3 regions of the Viridibacillus sp. FSL E2-0187 genome follow, and region 2 is predicted to be linked to each of the others. Evidence: riboswitches for the same ligand, from Rfam matches in the RefSeq annotation. Region 2 holds a riboswitch; each other region holds the start of a gene.

Region 1 (7,713 bases), on a different contig from region 2:
AAGCATACGCAACCTTTTATCTATGGAGGTCTTTATATGAGCAAGTTATATAAATTAGATTATGAATCTCCAATTGGAGTGATAGAAATAACTGGTACAGATGAAGCAATTAACTCTATTATGTTTTCTGAACAGGACAGATCCGTAAATAATAAGCTAGACGAAACGCCAATTGTTTTAGAAAGTTGCTACTGTCAACTTGATGAATATTTTAAAGGAGAGCGTCGTGAATTTACGCTTCCTATTAAATATGAAGGGACAGACTTTCAAAAAATTGTGTGGAACGCCTTAACAAGTATTCCATACGGAAAAACAGTGGCGTATAAAGATATTGCAGTTTCAATTGGAAATGAAAAGGCTATTAGAGCTGTAGGAAATGCAAATGGAAAAAATAAATTAAGTATTGTTATACCTTGTCATCGAATTATTGGATCAAACGGAAAATTAACAGGTTATGCAGGGGGCGTGTGGAGAAAAGAATGGCTACTTCAGCATGAAAAAACTAGTAGTAAAGGAATTACTACAGATTATGGAATATAGATCGATAAAATAAAAAGGGAGAATAGACAATTGCCTATTCTCCCTTCTTTGATTAGAGTACTGATTTAGGTTCTTACAGTCCCGCTCAGCAAATTAATATCTTATTTAGTATAGTTATCAAAGTAACCTTGGATAAAGATCATTGGAGTACCTTTGTCACCACTGCCTGATGTTAAATCAGATAAAGAACCGATTAGGTCAGTTAGTTGGCGAGGTGTAGTACCTTGTGCTTCCATAGCTCCTACAAGGTCAGTTCCTTTATTATCAATGTACTCAGAGATAGCTTTTTTAAGTTCTTCGCCTCTTAAATCAGCAAAGTTATTATCAGCAAGATATTTTAATTTGATTTCATTCGGTGTGCCATTAAGACCAGCTGTGTAAGCAGGAGATACAACTGGATCAGCAAGTTCCCAGATTTTACCTACCGGATCTTTAAATGCGCCATCACCATAAATCATAACTTCAACATTTTTGCCTGTTTTTTCTTTCAGCATTTCTTGAATTTTATCTACAACAGGTTGGCAATTACGTGGGAAAAGCTTCACACTGTTTTCTGTTGATTTATTTGATCCTAGTAGACCGTAACTTTCGTTGAAGCCACTACCATCAATTGATTCAGCTAGGATATTATCTAGGCTGTAGATTTTTTCTCCACCGTTAGCTTCTAAAATTCTCTTTGTTCTAAATCTTGTATGGATATCACAAGTTAATACGCTCTTAGTATATTCTAAGATTGTTTTTGGATTGTTCGAGAAGATTACTTCACATTCAACACCGTATTCTTCGACTAACGATTTGTAGTAATCGATATAGTCAACTCCAGTGAAAGTGTGTTTGTTATGTCCGAATAATTCGCGGAATTGTTTTTCAGTTAAAACGTCTGTCCATGGGTTAACGCCTTTTTCATCAAGTATATCAAGGTCAACTAAGTGATTACCTACTTCATCTGATGGGTAGCTAAGCATTAAAACAACTTTTTTAACGCCTTTTGCAATACCACGAAGACAGATAGCAAAGCGGTTACGGCTTAAGATAGGGAAAATAACGCCTACAGTGTCATCTCCGAATTTTGCACTAACATCTTTTGCGATGTGATCGATTGTAGCGTAGTTACCTTGAGCGCGGGCAACGATGGATTCTGTTACTGTTACGATATCTTTATCTTGAATATTAAAGCCTTCAACTTCTGATGCTTTTAATACACTTTCTACAACGATATCTTCAATGCTATCGCCTTGATTGATGATTGGGCCACGAAGACCTCTTACAACTGTTCCAACTACTCTTTCCAAAATAATCGCTCCTCATTGCTATATTGTTTACTATCATTTTTTTTAAAACTCACAACTTGTAATATACCTCAAAATAGTGATATAAGTAAAATTAATATATCAAATGATAGGTATAAGGTGATGTTATATGGTGAGTAAATTAGATTTATATAAAGTGTTTTGTAAAGTGGGTAAAAGCTCAAGCTTTTCAAAAGCCGCAAATGATCTGTATATGACACAGCCAGCTGTTAGTCAAGCTATTAAACAATTAGAAAATGAACTAGATATCCGCCTATTTAATAGAACGCCTAAAGGGGTCACATTAACATATGAAGGTAGTTTGTTATTTGAATATGCAAATTCAGCTATTAATTTGCTTCGTGTTGGAGAAGAGAAGCTTTTAGAGTTTAAAGATTTAACTACTGGCGAATTGAAAATAGGTGTGGGTGATACAATTTCAAAGTATTTTTTACTTCCTTATTTAGAAGCTTTTCATAATCAGTATCCAAATATTAAATTTAAGATAATGAATGGTACGACAATGGAGCTTTGTACAGTATTAAAATCGGGAGAAGTTGATATTGCCTTCTGTAATTTCCCTATTGATGATCCAACATTAGAGCTTAAACCTTGTCTTGATGTTCAAGACATATTCGTTTGTGGAGAGCAATACATGAAGACCATTACGGAGCCACTTAGCTTTGCTTCAATAGTAGATTTGCCACTAATACTACTTGAGCGCCAATCTGTCTCGAGGAAATATGTAGATGATTATCTGATGACAAAGGGTGTTATGATTTCTCCAGAATTTGAACTGGGTTCCCATGATTTATTATTAGAGTTTGCAAAAATAAATTTGGGAATAGCGTGTGTAACAAAAGAATTTTCCAAAGAGTATTTAAATAAAGGAATACTATATGAAGTCCCTTTAATGGAAGATATACCGAAAAGGAGTATAGGCGTATGCTTTTTAAAAAGTGTGCCTCTATCTCTAGCTTCAACAAAATTTGTTGAAATCGTAGAAAATAATCAAATATAGATAAATGAAAAAACCGCCAAAAAATTTTTGGCGGTTTTTAATGTGTTTCAAGTTCTTAGTACGTTTTATCACCATTAAAGATAGAGTTTTTAACGACAACATAATCTACTGTACGGATAGCGTCAAGTTTTTTGCCGCCAGCATAAGAGATAGATGATTGAAGGTCTTGTTGCATTTCAGTAAGAGTATCTTTTAGAGAGCCCTTATGTTCAACATACAGTTTTTTACCTTCTACGTTTTTCTTCTCACCTTTTTGGAATTCAGAAGCTGAACCAAAGTATTCTTTCAGAAGTTTACCGTCTTTTTCGATAGTCTTACCAGGAGATTCTTCGTGTCCAGCAAATAATGAACCGATCATGACCATTGAAGCACCGAAGCGTACAGATTTAGCGATATCACCATTAGTACGGATACCACCGTCTGCAATGATTGGTTTAGTAGCAGCTTTTGCACACCAGCGTAGAGCCGCTAATTGCCAGCCGCCTGTACCAAAGCCAGTTTTGATTTTTGTAATACATACTTTACCTGGTCCAATACCCACTTTAGTAGCATCAGCGCCAGCGTTTTCTAATTCTCTTACAGCTTCTGGAGTACCAACGTTACCAGCAATTACAAAGCTAGTAGGTAAGTGTTTTTTAATATGTTGAATCATATTGATTACAGCATTTGAATGACCGTGTGCAATATCGATTGTGATGAATTCAGGAATTATCTTATCTGCTGCTAATTCTTCGATGAATGCATACTCTTCTTCTTTTACACCTACGCTAATTGAAGCGATTAATCCACGAGCTTGCATATCTTTAGTGAAATCTGCACGTTTTTGTGGTTCAAAACGATGCATTATATAGAAATATCCATCTTCAGCTAATTGGATGGCTACTTTTTCGTCAATAATAGTTTGCATATTTGCAGGTACTACAGGTAATTTAAATGTATGTTCACCTAAAGTAACTGATGTGTCACATTCAGATCTACTATTTACTATACATTTTGCGGGAACCAATTGAATATCTTCGTAATCAAATACATTTTCCATAAAACACACTCCTAAAACCGAATAATAATTATTCTTGTAAATAAAACGTTCGTCTTTTAGTAATTTACATTATTTTTGGCCTTATGTCAAAAGAAAATAAGCGTTTTCATCTTTTTCTGCAGTTATTCAATAAATATTCATAAAAAAATCGCGTTGGGAAGTTAAAAAAGAGTTTAATGTTAGGGATTCTTAAGGGAGAGAAGCCATTAGTGTCAAACGATGATATTTATTAAAAGTAGCATTAGGAAATCTTGATAAAATATACATTGAAGTTTTAGAGGGTAGTTTGTAAATCGCTGTTTATATTCATATTTATTAAAAACTTTTTAGTAATATCGTATGTAGTATAGTTTGATCTTCATCACTGGTAGTTACATTGAAAAGTTCCTTCTAATTATTTCTGTTCTTAGAATTTCAAAATATTCACTTTAATTTAAGCAAATTATGGACATTAAAAAGCATTACATTTAGTGGTATACTAATTAAATAGATTAACCATCTGAAAGGAGATGAAAATCTTTGAAATACATTAAATCACAAATGCAACAATTAATAAATGAAAACAAAGAATTGCATACAAAATTTAAAGAGTTGAAAAAATCTTTAGATCTTGAAAAAAACTATGCATTGAAAGCTTTATATCATGCAGAAGTTGCTGATGGCGGTAAATATCAACAAGACTATCAGGCGTTAGATGACCCAAAATACTAAGAGCATTTTATAATATATATTTGAGTATCAATAACGTAATAAAAGGCTAAATCGATAAATTTAATATAACTTATATAGGGATATCTGCTTATTGGAGAGTTATCACATACAGAATATATTTATGGGTTAATTTAGTTTTAATTGGATAATGACAGGAAAAAAGACTTGCGAATGATGAGTCTTTTTTCTTTTTTTTGGTTTTTTTTCTGTTAAATTAGAAATATGACGTTATTTGTAGTTAATTTTTTTATATTATGTCCGATTTGATAGTAATTCACTGTTTAAGAAGTTAATATTATAGTAACAATAATACATTTCTTGAAAGGGAGCATCGTATGATAGAGATAGAAATGAAATTGAAGAAATATTTAATTGGACAGCCTTCCATTGTAATAAATGAGGATGAAACGATGGAAGATAGTATTGAAGTACTGGATGCACGAAATGATGTCAAATACGGTTATATTGAAGTGACGGACGATAAAGAGCTGACAAACATCAATATTGATTTTGATAGATTAGTAGAAAATAACGATGTAGAGTTAGAAAGTCTAGAAGAACTTGGGATGGATGAAATTTTACATATTACAGAGTCCTTTGTGAAGGATTTCGGCCGTGAAGCAGTACAATTTAGTAATTTCTCTGAGATTGGCGAAGGGGAATATTTAGTAGTTTATGAAGCTATAGATAAAAAATTAAAACTCCCTTTACCTAATTCTGGTGCAGTTATAGAGATCAATTCATACGGTACTATTACAGCGGCTACTATATTCCAAGAGTATTATCAACTTACATATCCAAAAGTAGAAGTAACAGAAGCTGAAGCAAGAGAAATTTTATGTAAAGAAACATTAGTGGAATTAGGAATCGAAGAAAATGAAGAGCAAGGAGAATTTGAGTTAGTTTATCAACCAATTCGAGATTATATAGGTGTTACTGTTGGCGGGGAAGTTCAAAAAGCTAGTCAGTTGTTCAGTGAATCAAAGCTTGAACAATTTGCTGTTACACCTGTTCAAGTAACAAAGGCATTGCCAAAATTATTAGGTGCAACCGATCAATATGTATTACGTGAAGAAGAGGGTAATTTATATTGGTATGATGCGGAAGAGTTAGATGCCAATGGTGAAGAAGCAGAAGCTGTAATCGAAGTGCTACATTTTGATGATGCGGGTGCTAACTATGAATCTAATGTGGAATGGGATACAGAAGTAAAGACTGAGTTACCTTTTGAGCAATTGAAAGAAAATGCAATGCAATTTTTAGAGATTATTGCTGGTGAAATACATTATAAATACATGCTTGAAGAACAATCTATGTCGAATGATGATACAGAAGAATTTGATGATGATACAGATGAGGATTTCTTCAATGTGGGCGAATATGATGAAGACGAGCATGAAGACGAACATGAAGATGAGCCGACGATTATGTTTACTTTTATCCCATTTTTCCATGAATACAAATTAGACAAATACTCCGTCCTAATTGAAGTAGGTATACATACTGGGATTATTCGTTCTTGTCTGTATAGTGCATTAAATATGGAGGCTATTCGAGGTGTTAGTACTACACCATTGATTACATTGGAAGAAGCGGATGCTATATATAAACAGAGTTTGCAGATGAAACTTTCACGTTTTGAAGAGATAGATGAAGATGATGAAATGACAATCTATAGCTTAAATTATTCTGTTAACACCCCTTCTGAAAATGGTGTAATTGATAAGATTAATGCTACAACAGGTGAAGTTACGTACACTGAATCAGATTTTATTAGAGGCTAAAACTAGTTGTAAGAAAGAAAATAGTATTCTGAGTATTTAACAAAATGGTTGTTGACAGTGAAAGTTCGTTACTGTAGACTGTGTACAATGATAATTGAATACGACCTCACTTTTTAATAGGTGAGGTAGAGGCGCGATATCTATTAGTCTTTAGTGGAGCTTGAGAAACTATGAAACTATTGAGAAGGAGATGTCGCCGAAGTTTGTAATACACTCGATGTTACTTGCTGGGTCTGCAGTTAATAACTGCAGGACTGTCTCAATGAACGTCCTAGTTCGTTGAGTTGAGCTATCTCATTAAGGGATAAGTAGAGGATTTAGGCTATTGTACAATGCGACCTGAGTTCATCTCAGGGCGCGTTTTTTATACGTACAATAGCCTTTTTTAGTATTTTGAAGAAAATTAAGGATATTATTTAGAGGGGGAGAATATAATATGAAAAAAACATGGGCAATTTTTTCTGCTATGACACTACTTGCTATTTTACTATTAGCTGGTTGTGGGACTAAAGATGCAGGTTCGGGATCAGGTGCATCTACTGAAGGGGAAACAAAAAAAGAAACATTCACAATTGGTATGGAAGCGGGATACCCTCCGTTTAACTGGACACAAAAGGATGATTCAAACGGCGGCGTGAAAATCTCTGGTAACGCAGAATATGCTGGCGGTTATGATGTTGAGATTGCAAAAAGAGTTGCAGAATCTTTAGGAAAAGAACTAGTAATCGTCAAAACAGAATGGGACGGTCTAGTACCTTCATTAACTTCAGGTAAAATTGATGCAATTATGGCGGGTATGTCTCCAACTGAAAAGCGTAAAAAGACAATTGATTTCACTGATAACTACTATACATCTAATTATGTAATGGTTGTTAAAAAGGGCAGTAAATACGAGAAAGCTAAATCAATCCAAGATTTTAGTGGTGCCAAAATTACAGGTCAATTAAATACAACACACTATGATGTAATAGATCAAATTACTGGTGTTAAAAAACAAGCTGCAATGGATAACTTCCCTGCAATGCGTGTAGCACTTGAATCAGGTGTGATTGATGGTTATGTATCTGAACGTCCAGAAGGTATTAGTTCTTCAGCTGCAAATGATAAATTTGTAATGGTTGAATTCACAGATGGCTTTAAAGCGTCTGAAGAAGATACAGCAATTGCTGTAGGTATTGAAAAAGATAGCGAATTAAAAGATAAAATTAATGAAATTTTAAAAGGTATCTCTGAAGAAGAGCGTACAGAAATTATGGATAAAGCGATTGCAAACCAACCAGCTGCAAAATAATGTATGACGGATACCGGCTGCATATGAAGCAGTCGGTA
Region 2 (7,713 bases):
ATGATTATTTATCCCCTTTCTTTGCAGAATAGTCACGTTTACGTGGTGGAATTAACGAAACATCAACTTCTTCGTAGCTTAATTTAGGCTCAGTAGAAGGAGTGAATTCCGCTATAGTAGTTTTCAAGAAGTTTTCATCATCACGTTCTGGGAAGTCTGGTTTATAGTGTGCTCCACGACTTTCATCACGATTTAGCGCACCTAAAGTAATAACACGAGCAAGAGCCATCATGTTTTTCAACTGACGAGTGAATTGTACACCTTGGTTACTCCATTTAGCAGTATCGTTAATGTTGATGTTGTTATAGCGTTCTTGTAATTCCATGATTTTATTATCTGTTGCTCTTAATTTATCGTTGAAACGTACAACAGTAGCGTTAGCTGTCATCCATTCACCAAGTTCTTTGTGAAGTAGGTATGCATTTTCGTTACCGTCTAATTTCAATGTATCATCCCATTTTTGCTGTTCTTCAGCAACTGCGGAATCGTAAATTGAAGAAGGAAGATCATCTACATGTTTTTCAAGACCTTTGATGTAGTTAACAGCGTTTGGTCCTGCAATACTACCACCGTAGATAGCTGATAGTAATGAGTTAGCTCCTAGACGGTTACCACCGTGTTGAGAGTAATCACATTCACCTGCAGCAAATAGACCTGGAATAGTTGTATGTTGATCGTAATCTACCCATAGACCACCCATTGAATAGTGAACTGCTGGGAAGATTTTCATTGGTACTTTATGTGGATCATCACCTACGAATTTTTGGTAGATTTCAATGATACCACCAAGTTTAATGTCAAGTTCATGTGGATCTTTGTGAGAAAGATCAAGATAAACAACGTTTTCACCGTTGACACCAAGTTTTTGGTTAATACAAACGTCAAAAATTTCACGTGTTGCAATATCACGCGGTACTAAGTTACCGTATGCAGGATATTTTTCTTCTAAGAAGTACCAAGGTTTACCGTCTTTGTAAGTCCAAATACGGCCACCTTCACCACGTGCAGATTCTGACATTAGACGAAGTTTATCGTCGCCAGGAATTGCTGTAGGGTGAATTTGGATGAACTCACCGTTCGCGTATTTAGCACCTTGTTGGTAAACGATAGATGCTGCAGAACCAGTGTTAATCATTGAGTTTGTTGATTTACCGAAGATAATACCAGGACCACCACTTGCCATGATCACTGCGTCAGAACGGAATGCTTTGATTTCGTGAGTTGTAAGGTTTTGTGCTTTAATCCCTTTACATACTCCTTCGTCATCAAGAACTAGTCCTAAGAATTCCCAACCTTCGTATTTCGTTACTAAGCCTTCTACTTCCCATTTACGAACTTGTTCGTCTAGAGCGTATAGAAGTTGTTGTCCAGTTGTCGCACCAGCAAATGCTGTACGGTGCATTAATGTACCACCGAAACGACGGAAATCTAATAAACCTTCTGGTGTACGGTTAAACATAACACCCATACGGTCAAATAAATGGATGATTCCTGGTGCCGCATCAGCCATTGCTTTTACTGGTGGTTGGTTCGCTAAGAAGTCCCCACCGTAAACTGTATCATCAAAGTGGACCCATGGAGAATCCCCTTCACCTTTTGTATTAACAGCACCGTTGATTCCGCCCTGTGCACAAACAGAGTGTGAGCGTTTTACTGGTACTAATGAGAATAATTCAACTTCTGTGCCCATTTCGGCTGCTTTCATAGTAGCCATTAAACCAGCAAGACCGCCGCCAACGACTATCAATTTGCTTTTAGCCATGATATTTCTCACTCCTCTTTCAATTAGTAATCAAGCGCTTACATGATTTTAAGTGCACTGCCTTATACGAATGCAAGTAAAGCCGATACGCCGACTACAGATAACACTAAGAAAATTAAAATAGTAACATATGTTGCGATTTTTTGAGATTTTGGAGATTGAGTAATTCCCCAACTTACTAAGAATGCCCAAATACCGTTAGCTAAGTGGAAAGTTGCTGAAATAATACCAGCGATATAGAATGCTACCATCCAAGGATTAGATAGAACATCTGCCATCATGTTGTAATCAACTTCAGTTCCAAGTGCTTTTTGGATACGAGTTTGGAAAATATGCCAAGCGATAAATACAACTAGGAATACTCCTGTGAAACGTTGTAATACGAACATCCAGTTACGGAAAGTGCCAAAACGTTTAGTGTTTGGTTGTGCAGTGAAGGCTATGTACACACCATAAAAAGCATGGAACATTAATGGAATGTAAATTACAATCCATTCTAGAGCCCATAAGAATGGGAGACTCCCCATAAATTCACTTGCTGCGTTAAATGATTCTGCACCGTTTGTTGCTGTAAAGTTAATAAACAAGTGTTGCGTCAAGAACAGTCCAACTGGAATAATTCCAAGAAGTGAATGCAGTCGACGCCAATAAAACTCTCGATCTTTCGACAAAACTGTTACCCCCCTTAATACTGAAAATAGACAGACAAACAACTACCAACGCTTTCCAACGCGGTATCCATTGACTGCATATTTCATCATGGTACAATATTATGACAAGTTCATTGTACTCTCATCATGGCAGAGCGTCAAGGTAACTAGCACTATTTCTAGGTACCTTTAAATCACTCTTTTTTCTCGTAAACACATAAATATTCTACCAGAAAACGCTATTCTCTAACTCTGACAAAAATTAGACAAAATTAATTGAAAGAAGGCCAATCATGTCATCTACTAACACTCAACACTTCCCATTATTTGGTTACGAACTAATCAGAGATCACGTTCTCTCGTCTGTTCTTGGAAAAAACGAGGAAGATATCCTATATTGGTGCGGCAAAGAGTTAGCCCGCAAGTTTCCTTTATACAGCATGGAAGAAGCTGTTTCATTTTTCCAAGAAGCAGGATGGGGAGAGCTTTCTATAGAAAAACAATCGAAAGATGAAACGTTTTACACTCTCACTGGAGATCCTGAGGCTATGCAATTTGATAAACGTTGCTTCCGTCTTGAAAGTGGTTTCCTAGCAGCTCAACAAGAGAAAATCAGTGGTTTCTTAACAGAATGCTACGACGAAAAGAAAGCAAAACGTGGGCTTGTACGATTCCATGTTAAATGGGATCTAAAAGACAAACTATAGAAAGAAGCTGACTAAATATCTATTCAAGATGGCTAGTCAGCTTCTTATTATTTTATATAATTAAACTTGGATCGCTAGACTAGCTGCCAATTCAAATTCATCGTGTAATGCGTTTGCAGTCAATAACATCGATTCTTGTGGGATGACAACAGAAATTTTAATTTCAGAAGTACTTACCATTTTTAATGTAATGTTTTCTTTATGTAATCGATCGAACATTTTTGCGGCTACGCCAGGATTAGATACCATACCAGAACCTACAATCGATACTTTAGCAACATCCTCTTCGTAATTTACGTGACAATAACCAATTTTAGATTTATTTGCTTCTAATACTCTAGCGGTATCTGCTAAATTCTCTTTTGTAATAGTAAATGATACCGAAGGCTCTACCCCTTCTAGTATAGTTTGGACGATAATATCAACGTTAATATGATTATCAGCTAAAACTGTGAAAATATTGACTAAAGAACCTTTATAATTCCCCTCGTAACCTACCGTTACACGAACAATATCTGACATAAACGCTACTCCACGTACAACTAAATCTTTTTCCACTTCAACTTCCTCCTTCATAATTGTCCCTTCATCTTCTACATAACTAGAGCGAACTTCTAATGGGATATTGTAGTTTTTTGCAAACTCTACGGCACGTGGATGTAAGACACCTGCTCCTAAATTTGCTAATTCTAACATTTCATCATATGACAGTTCTTGTAGTTTGCGAGCTTTTGGAACATAACGTGGATCTGAAGTGTAAACACCATCAACATCTGTATAAATATCACAGCGCTCGGCACCTAATGCTGCAGCTAAAGCAACTGCTGTCGTATCTGATCCTCCGCGACCTAAAGTTGTAATATTGTTATTACTATCAACCCCTTGGAAACCTGCAACTACCGCAACCTGGCCTTTATCCAATGCTTTTCGCACATTTTCAGATTGGATTTCAACAATGCGAGAATCACTTGGAATTCCTTCAGTTAAGATTCCAGCTTGCCAACCTGTGAAGGACTGTGCTGATAGCCCTAAATTTTGCAATGCCATCGATAATAATGAGATAGTCACCTGCTCACCTGTTGTTAAGAGCGTATCCATTTCTCGTTTCGATGGATTTGGCATAATTTCATGTGCCATCTCTACTAGCTTATCCGTCGTTTTGCCCATTGCTGAAACAACTACGACAATGTCATAGCCCTTTTCTTTCTCTTTCTGAATGCGCTTTGCCACATGCAATACGCGTTCAATCGTTGCAACTGATGTACCACCAAATTTGAAAACTAAACAACTCACCCATAACCTCTCCCTTATTTGTTATGACGACCGTATTCACAATTACATCTTATGAAAAAAGCAGCCTTTCACACGTTTCCGTGTGAAAAGCCGCCTCATAGCATGCACGTTCAAAAGAACATTCATGTGAGATAGCCCTCCAGAACCGAAACGGATCTGACAATTCTACACTTGTTAAATGTAGAACCAGTAATAAATTGGAAATAGTCAATTTACCACTTCGGCGGCCTCCCCTTTCATCAGCAGTCATAGGATCTACTCATCCTCTTGCTAATTACTCTTGAAATCCGCGCCTCTATCATCACTAAATAGTGATTATTTATAATAGTAATGTTACCTTAACATAATTTTCAGATTACTACAATTTATTTTTCAGAAAAATGAGTAAATATGGTTTGAGCTAGTTTTTTTGGTACATTCGCAGCAATTAATTCTTCATATGTTGCCTCACGAATTTTTTTCACGGATCCAAATTGTTTGAGAAGCTGTTGCTTTCGTTTTGGACCAATCCCTTCAATTTCATCAAGAACAGATGTAATGGCATTCTTCTCATGTAATTGGCGATGAAAGGTAATAGCAAAACGGTGAACTTCATCTTGAATTCTTTGTAAAAGATAAAATGCTTCACTCGTTCTCTTCAATGGAATAATTTCTGGCGGCGAGCCGTACAGCAATTGAGAAGTTTGGTGTTTATCATCTTTTGCTAAACCTGCAATAGGAATATCTAAACCAAGCTCATCTTCTAAGATTTCTCTTGCCACTTCCATTTGTCCTTTCCCACCATCAATAACGATTAAATCGGGTAAAGGCAAGCCATCTCTTAATACTCGAGTATATCTTCGGCGAATAACTTCTCGCATTGCACCGTAATCGTCATGCTTTGCAGCAACCTGAATTTTATATTTTCGATAATCCTTTTTGCTCGCCTTACCGTCAATAAAAACTACCATTGCTGAAACGGCATCCGCACCGAAAATATGAGAGTTATCAAATGATTCTATGCGAAGCGGTATCGCAATATTCATCGCATTTCCCAATTCTTCGCAGGCACCTATTGTCCTTTTTTCTTGACGCTCAAGTAACTGGAACTTCTCAGAGATAGCAATTTGAGCATTTTTACTCGCTAAATCAACAAGTTCTTTTTTCTTTCCCCTTTGAGGAATTGTCACTTTTACATCAAGGACTGTAGCTAGAAGGTCTCCTTCAATATTCGTAGGTATAAAGATTTCCTTCGGCTTGATATGTTCTGCCTGTTCATAAAAGCGTCCCACAAATGTTAAGAATTCTTCCTCAGGGTCTCTATAAATCGGGAATAACGAAACATCTCTTTCAATCAACTTTCCTTGTCGTACAAAGAATACTTGGATACACATCCAACCTTTATCAACTGCATAACCAAAAACATCACGATTAGTTAAATCAGTAAGCGTAATCTTCTGGCGTTCCATGACAGTTTCAATATGGGTAATTTGATCTCGATATTCTTTTGCTCGTTCGAACTCTAATTTTTCAGCTGCATCGAGCATTTTTGTATTTAATTCTTCTTTAACTTCCCCGTAGCCGCCATTGAGAAAACTCGTAATATCTTGAATTATCTCTTGATATTGGTCTTTCTCAACTTCTTTTACACAAGGAGCTAGACATTGTCCTAAATGATAATATAAGCAAACTCGATTCGGTAAATTTGTACATTTCCTTAGCGGATATAGACGATCAAGTAATTTTTTCGTTTCATTTGCAGCAAAGCTATTTGGATAAGGTCCAAAGTATTTACCATTATCTTTTTTTACTTTGCGGACTATAAGAAGTCGAGGATGCTTCTCGTTCGTTATTTTAATATATGGGTACGTCTTGTCATCCTTCAGCATAATGTTGTATTTCGGATCATGTGTTTTAATGAGGTTTAATTCTAAGATAAACGCCTCTAAATCCGAAGATGTCACGATGTATTCGAAGTCTTCTATTTCACTAACAAGACGTTGCGTTTTACCATCGTGGCTGCCTGTGAAATAAGAACGTACGCGATTTTTTAATACTTTAGCTTTGCCGACATAAATAATTGTACCTTGACGATCCTTCATCAAATAACAACCAGGTTGGTCAGGTAAAATGGCTAACTTTTGCTTTAGTAATTCGTTCATCTTATCACCTTCTTAGAAAAGTGCGGGCACCTTAGCCAGTTCCGATAATCATAGACGAATTGACATATAGGTTGCTCTTTAACCTCCATATCAAATGAGTTTTTGAGCTCGAGGGCTAGGCACTGCATCTAAATTCTATACAAAATAGTTTTAATCTCTATATAATTGTAAAAAAAACCGGGAACCATTGTAGGAACCCGGTTTGATATTCATTTTTTCAAAGATTAAGCGTGTTTTTGAATGAATTCAGCTAATGCTTCTTTCGGTTGGAAACCAACAGTTTTATCAACTGGCTCTCCGTCTTTGAATAATAAAAGAGTTGGAATTGACATAATGCCGAACTTGCTTGCTGTTTCTTGGTTTTGGTCTACATCAACTTTAACAATTTTAGCTGCACCATTTAATTCAGAATCTAGTTCTTCTAAAACAGGAGCGATCATTTTACAAGGTCCGCACCAAGTTGCCCAAAAGTCAACTAGTACTAAACCTTCTGCGATATCATGTGAAAAGCTTTCATCTGTTGCGTGTACGATTGCCATATTAAATATCCTCCTTCAACTTACGTATAACGGTAGTATAGCATGGATGAAAAACACTAGCGACTGTTATGCTTATAACAGCATTATTTTGCAATAACGATAGTAAAATACGTCTATCACACGTTAGTATGGATGCTTGGATAAAGAAAACCCTGTAAATAGTATGACCGTTTACAGGGTTTAGAAGCAATTATTTATGCGTTTACTAATAATTTTTTGAACTCTTCTGTAAGCATCGGGATAACTTCAAAAAGATCTCCAACGATACCGTAGTCAGCTACTTTAAAGATATTCGCTTCTGGATCTTTGTTGATCGCAACGATTACTTTTGAGTTAGACATACCAGCTAAATGTTGAATTGCTCCTGAAATACCAGCAGCGATATAAAGATCCGGTGTAACAACTTTACCAGTTTGACCAATTTGCAATGAATAATCGCAGTAATCAGCATCACACGCTCCACGTGAAGCACCGACAGCGCCACCTAGTACATTAGCAAGCTCTTTTAATGGCGCAAAACCGTCTTCGCTTTTCACACCACGACCACCAGCTACTACTACTTTCGCTTCTGATAAATCAACGCCCTCTGTTGATTTGCGAACAACTTCTTTAATAATAGTA
Region 3 (6,221 bases), 3.2 Mb from region 2:
TTGTAGGTAGTGAAATCGTTGGAGCGTTGCAAAAAATTGTCAGTCGTCGCTTAAATCCATTTGATGCAGCGGTAGTGACAGTTGGTGTATTCCACGCAGGAAGTGCTTTTAATATTATTGCTGACTCGGCAATTATTGAAGGAACGGTTCGTACAATGACGGATGAAGTTCGTAATAAGGTAAAAGAAGAAATCTACTCAATCGTCAAAGGAGTAACGGAATCAGCACATGCAACATATGAAATTGATTATTTACATGGCTATCCAGCCCTTTACAATCATCCAACTGAAACAGAGCTTGTGAAAGAATTATTTGAAGTGGAATTCGGTACAGATTCTGTAATTGAATTTGAACCGTCAATGGGTGGAGAGGATTTCGCGTATTTTTTAAATGAAAAACCAGGTACTTATTTTAAAGCAGGCTCACGCAATGACGATGAACGAACTCATTTTGCACATCATCATCCGAAATTCGACTTTGATGAAAGAGCGTTATTAACAATAGAGAAAGCTTTTGTGAAAATCGTTTCACATTATTTATTTAAATAAGGGGATTTGAACATGACATTATCTTTTGATCACTTAGTACATTTTGTAGATGAACCAAAAGAAGTAATAACATTATTAAAAAATAAAGGAATTCACGCTGTTGAAGGAGGCGTTCATGAAGGGCGAGGAACGTACAATGCGCTTAGCTACTTTGATCTAAGTTATATAGAGTACCTTGGTACATACGATAGGGAGCTAGTAGCAGGGGCAGAACATTTACATCACAGTCTTATTGAAACAGTAGTAAATAACAAATTCAAAGAAGGTTTCGTAAGATTTGCAGCTCGCACAACGGATATTGAAGGGGTAGCAAAAAGTTTAAAAGAGCAAGGTTTATCAGTAAATGGTCCAGTACCAATGAACAGAAAACGACCAGATGGCAGTATTATTAGCTGGCAATTACTATACGTTGGAGAAGAAAATGACTCTCTTCAATTGCCATTTATTATTCAATGGGATGATAATGATGATAAGCGTAGACAGGAGCAAGTTGAAAAAGGAGTCATTGGAAAGCAACCAGAAAAGTTGGACTTTGCAGGTGTTACTTTTGCAGTCATAGATGCTGAAAAAACTGCTGAAAAATGGTCTCGATATTTAGGGTTAGAGGTTGCAGAAGCGTATGTCGATCCGGAGTTGAATGCTATTGTACAGGTTCTTACATTAGCTGGCGGTGACTTATACTTTGCTAGCCCTATTGGAGAGGGAGTTGTTGCAAAAGTATTAGCAGAACTAGGAGAATGTCCATTCCAAGTTAACTTCTCAGGAGCTAAAGAACCAGTCACATTTGATTTATTTAACGGTCGCTATCATTTTGAAAAGTAATTTATATAAATAATTGTATTTGTGTGGCTTAAAGTGGAGAAAAAATATCAAGCTAGCAGGTATAACGACAATAAGTATTAAAAGCTATTATGTAGTGTTCGAAACTATCTAATAGCTTTTTTTCTTTGGCTTGTTTTGTTGAGAGTATTAAGTTGGGGATGCATACCTTGCTTTTAGTAAAATAAAAAACTCCGAGCTAATGTAAGCTCGGAGTTTGCTCTATTTTTCGGGTGTAACATAACCTTCTTTTGCAGCATGCATACTAACTGCCACTAATAGCAGAACTGTAATGATGAATAGAATGATAGCTGTTGTCCAGCTATTGGTAATATCGTGAACATAGCCAAATAAAACAGGACCGATAGCAGCTAATAAATAACCAAGTGATTGAGCAGTACCAGATAATTCTGCTGCTTCATGAGCAGTACGTGTGCGCAATGAAAAATACATCATAGCTAAACTAAATGATGCACCACCTGCAAGTCCAAGTAAAATCATCCACAACACTGTTAAAGAGGTCCATCCAGCTAAAATACCTCCGAAGCCAATAAGATAAAGAACACCGAAAACTAAAACAAGAGGTCTTTGGTCTTTTCTACGACCTGCAATAATCGGAATCATAAATGTAGCAGGTAATTGTGAAAACTGCATAAATGAAAACATCCATCCAGCTGTATTTGCACTCATTCCTTGTGACTGCAACATTTCTGGAATCCAAGCAGCAGTTGTATAGAAAATGAGAGATTGGAGGCCCATTGCTAATGTAACTGTCCAGGTTAAAGGTGATTTCCAAAGAGGGACATGATCTCTATTAGTTTCTGAGTTATTAATTGATTCGGACTTTGCTTTACGAATTTGTGGAAGCCAAACAATAATAGCGATTATTGCTAAAATGACCCAAATACCTAGTGCAATTCTCCAACCGAGTTCTCCGCTAGCGAGCGGATAACTAATCCCAGCAGCAATGCTAGCCGATATATTCATTGAGACTGTGAATAACCCTGTTAATAATCCAACTTGTAAAGGGAATTTCAGTTTAATCAAACTTGGTAATAGAACATTTCCAAAAGCAATTGCCACACCGATTAGGGATGTACCTAATAACAGCATGGATGTCGTGCCTAATGACCGAGTGAGAATCCCTACAGCTAGTAATGCTGTTGAGAATAGTAAAGTACGTTCTATACCAAAGCGCTTTGAGAACTTTGGCGCTAATGGTGAAATAACGGCAAAAGCAAGTAAGGGAATCGTTGTGATAAATCCTGCTAATACATTTGAAATATGAAGGCCATCACGAATAAATGAAATGATTGGACCTACAGATGTTAAAGGAGCACGTAATGTAGAAGCGATGAAAATAATCCCAATTACAAGTAACCAAACATTACGATTCCATTTTATTTTGTTTTCACTTTGAACAGCTTGATTTGTTGCCAATTGTAACGCCTCCTATTACATATATTTATGAATCTTATAATATTTTAAACCCACTAATTGACAAAGGTTAATTATATCAAAGAAAATGGATAATTATAATAAGGTGATTCAAAATAAAATTGCCAATTTAATATGGGGGTATTGATGATGAGAACAGCGCAACAAATGATGGATTTAATCCTAGGTGTAGCGGAAAATGATGAGCGCGTACGTGCCGTTTGTATGAATGGTTCAAGAACAAATATTAATGTAAAAAAGGATCCCTTTCAAGATTTTGATATCGTTTATATTGTGACGGATATTAAATCAATTACTAATAATCCTCATTGGGTAGATATTTTTGGAGAGAGAATCATTATGCAAACGCCAGAAGATATGGTGTTGTTTCCACCTGAACTGGGCGGGCGCTATACATATTTGATGCAATTTTCAGATGGGAACCGAATAGATTTGATGCTTATCCCTGTCGAAGAACAAGAAGCATATTGTAAAGAAGATAGTTTAACTACTATTTTGTTAGATAAAGATGGTTCGCTTCCTAAACTCCCTCCACCAACAGACGTCAATTATTGGGTACAATGCCCAACAGAAGAACATTATAAGGATTGTTGCAATGAATTTTGGTGGGTTTCTACATATATTGCGAAAGGTTTATGGAGAAAAGAAATGCTCTATGCACAAGCACATTTTAATAATACGCGTGAAATGCTGATTCAAATGCTTTCATGGCAAGTCGGAGTGCAATCAGACTTTTCTAGAAGCGTTGGTAAAAATGGCAAGGACCTAGAGTATCTGTTACCAAAAGAAGTGTGGGAGCAGTTACTCGCAACATATAACAATGCTAGTTATGATTCAGCATGGCAAGCACTATTTACTATGTGTGAATTGTTCCAAAGTACAGCAACAAATGTTGCTAATATGCTTTCATTTCAAAGTTATGGAGAAAGTGAGAAAGTGCTCAATTACTTAAAACATATTCAAAATCTACCGAATGATGCGAAAGTTATATTTTGAAGTCTTAACAAAAATTGACTTAAATTGTTTTAATATTCAAGAAAATTTACATCTTGAATATAGAACACTCTTGTATTATAATGGGGACATATTAAATTAATATATTGCAATGCCTCATCCATTCGATGAGGTAGAGGTCGCGGTATTAAAAAGTAAAATGGATGAGACGAAAAGCGTCGGGGATTCTATTTGAAAGGGAATATCGCCGAAGTGATTATAAGCTTTTTCTTATAATCATTGGGGCTGTTGCCGAAAGGTGCAGAACTGTCACGTCTTAGCAGGCGTGTTGAGCTATCTTTATCAAGGTTGATGGGCATGTTTCGATACCATCGCATATTCCTTGTGATGGTATTTTTTATGACATCAAGTTAACCTTCTTGCAATGAAAAATGGAAAGAGGAGATTCTTAATGAGTAATAAAAATAATGGCCAAAGCGTAGAAACGCAAGGTCTTAATAGAGGATTGAAAAGTCGTCACGTGACGATGATTTCACTTGGAGGAACAATCGGTACAGGGCTGTTCTTAGCAAGTGGTGGAGCTATCCACGAAGCGGGTCCAGGTGGAGCGTTATTAGCATATTCTTTAATTGGTATTATGGTGTTCTTCTTAATGACAAGTTTAGGGGAAATGGCAGCATTTATGCCTGTATCAGGTTCATTTAGTACTTACGCATCTAAATTCGTTGACCCAGCGCTTGGCTTTGCTCTTGGTTGGAACTACTGGTATAACTGGGCAATTACGATTGCAGCAGAAATTGCAGCGGTATCACTAATTATGAAATTTTGGTTCCCAGACGTATCATCATTTGTCTGGACAGCAGGATTTTTAGTAGTCATCTTCACTTTGAATGTCTTATCGATTAAAAGCTTTGGTGAAAGTGAATATTGGTTTTCACTAATTAAAGTCGTTACAATTATTGTCTTTATCATCGTTAGTTTCTTGATGGTATTTGGTTTAATGGGTGGACAAGACCCAGTTGGATTCAAAAACTTCTTCATTGAAGATGGTCCATTCCATGGTGGTTTCTTCGCAATGTTCGGTATTTTCTTAGCAGCAGGTTTCTCATTCCAAGGAACTGAACTACTTGGGATTACTGCGGGTGAAACAGATGATCCAGGAAAAAATATTCCGAAAGCTGTTCGTCAAGTTTTCTGGCGTATCCTTTTATTCTACATTTTAGCAATTTTAGCGATTGGCTTATTAATTCCATTTACTGATGAACGTTTAGCTAGTAGTGATATTACAGTTAGTCCGTTCACATTAGTATTTGAAAATGCAGGTATCGCGTTTGCAGCTTCAGTGATGAATGCGATCATTTTAACGGCTATTTTATCTTCAGGTAACTCTGGTTTATATGCATCATCACGTATGCTTTGGGAGCTTGCTAAAGATGGTAAAGCACCAAAAATGTTTACTAAACTAAACAAACGTGGAATTCCAATGGCTGCATTAGTAGCAACTTGTTTAGTTGCTTGTGTATCATTCATCGCTTCATTCTTTGGTGATGGTGTTGTCTACATTTGGTTGCTAAATGCTTCAGGTATGTGTGGATTTGTAGCTTGGCTAGGTATCGCAGTAAGTCATTACCGATTCCGTAAAGCGTATATCATACAAGGTCGCGATTTAAACGAATTACCTTATAAAGCAAAATGGTTCCCATTCGGTCCAATCTTTGCCTTTGTACTTTGTGCAATTGTTGTTGTTGGTCAAAACTATACAGCATTCACAGGTGACCATATCGATTGGTACGGTATCCTTGTTTCATATATCGGATTACCAATTTTCTTAGCCATTTGGTTCGGTTATAAAATTGTTCATAAAACGAAAATCGTTAAACTAGAAGATTGTGACTTTGATAGTCACCGTTAACCTAAAAAACTACGTAGCCTCTAAGCTGCGTAGTTTTTTGTTTTATTAATTCACATACATCTAAGGGAAGTAAAGAAATACATTAACTGAATGGCTTAAAATAATAGTGGAATAAGAAAAGTTATTGCAAATTCTGAGGCTTAATGACATACAGAGCTTCAATGTATCCACAGTTATTACAATACTCAGCAGATACAGGCGAGGATTTGCCTCTAGTATTGCTTGCTGGAACCATTTGAAGTATTACAGCACCACTGTGAAGTACCCCTTGTTTCATGTTGTCTGAGTCACATTTAGGACATTTACTCATATCACATCTTCAACTCCTTGAAATTGTCTTTTATGTTAAATAACTAAAGGAGAATTATAGCATAAGTTCTAATTTGCTGAGCTGAAATAAATGAGGTGCTTATATAGATGGAACTAGTTAAATACCACATAGTTCCTTTTGTTTTAGTGCTTTAAAAACGTGAAAAAGATTGAATAGTCTTTCATTATTTGTAAGGATTGAAATTCAAAATTTCAGTGCT

The links. Region 2 has a riboswitch for lysine ahead of MHH85_RS03065 (aspartate kinase). Riboswitches for the same ligand answer to the same signal wherever they lie in the genome.
Region 1: another riboswitch for lysine. It lies ahead of MHH85_RS19705 (transporter substrate-binding domain-containing protein); the one in region 2 lies ahead of MHH85_RS03065 (aspartate kinase).
Region 3: another riboswitch for lysine. It lies ahead of MHH85_RS18395 (amino acid permease); the one in region 2 lies ahead of MHH85_RS03065 (aspartate kinase).

Annotation. Positions count from the first base shown of each region.
Region 1 covers NZ_JBBOVG010000002.1:113,153-120,865, reverse strand. The annotation lists gene MHH85_RS19740 (DNA-3-methyladenine glycosylase family protein) at 1-53, shown strand, start outside; gene MHH85_RS19735 (methylated-DNA--[protein]-cysteine S-methyltransferase) at 37-540, shown strand; gene MHH85_RS19730 (coenzyme F420-0:L-glutamate ligase) at 642-1,832, opposite strand; gene MHH85_RS19725 (LysR family transcriptional regulator) at 1,960-2,850, shown strand; gene guaC (GMP reductase) at 2,906-3,889, opposite strand; gene MHH85_RS19715 (hypothetical protein) at 4,409-4,600, shown strand; gene MHH85_RS19710 (hypothetical protein) at 4,936-6,384, shown strand; lysine riboswitch at 6,503-6,684, shown strand; gene MHH85_RS19705 (transporter substrate-binding domain-containing protein) at 6,821-7,675, shown strand.
Region 2 covers NZ_JBBOVG010000001.1:640,330-648,042, reverse strand. The annotation lists gene sdhB (succinate dehydrogenase iron-sulfur subunit) at 1-2, opposite strand, end outside; gene sdhA (succinate dehydrogenase flavoprotein subunit) at 5-1,762, opposite strand; gene MHH85_RS03075 (succinate dehydrogenase cytochrome b558 subunit) at 1,825-2,433, opposite strand; gene MHH85_RS03070 (YslB family protein) at 2,706-3,119, shown strand; gene MHH85_RS03065 (aspartate kinase) at 3,180-4,412, opposite strand; lysine riboswitch at 4,537-4,718, opposite strand; gene uvrC (excinuclease ABC subunit UvrC) at 4,778-6,553, opposite strand; gene trxA (thioredoxin) at 6,778-7,092, opposite strand; gene MHH85_RS03050 (electron transfer flavoprotein subunit alpha/FixB family protein) at 7,287-7,713, opposite strand, start outside.
Region 3 covers NZ_JBBOVG010000001.1:3,791,316-3,797,536, reverse strand. The annotation lists gene MHH85_RS18415 (M20 metallopeptidase family protein) at 1-548, shown strand, start outside; gene MHH85_RS18410 (VOC family protein) at 561-1,370, shown strand; gene MHH85_RS18405 (CynX/NimT family MFS transporter) at 1,590-2,807, opposite strand; gene MHH85_RS18400 (aminoglycoside 6-adenylyltransferase) at 2,955-3,821, shown strand; lysine riboswitch at 3,945-4,123, shown strand; gene MHH85_RS18395 (amino acid permease) at 4,231-5,691, shown strand.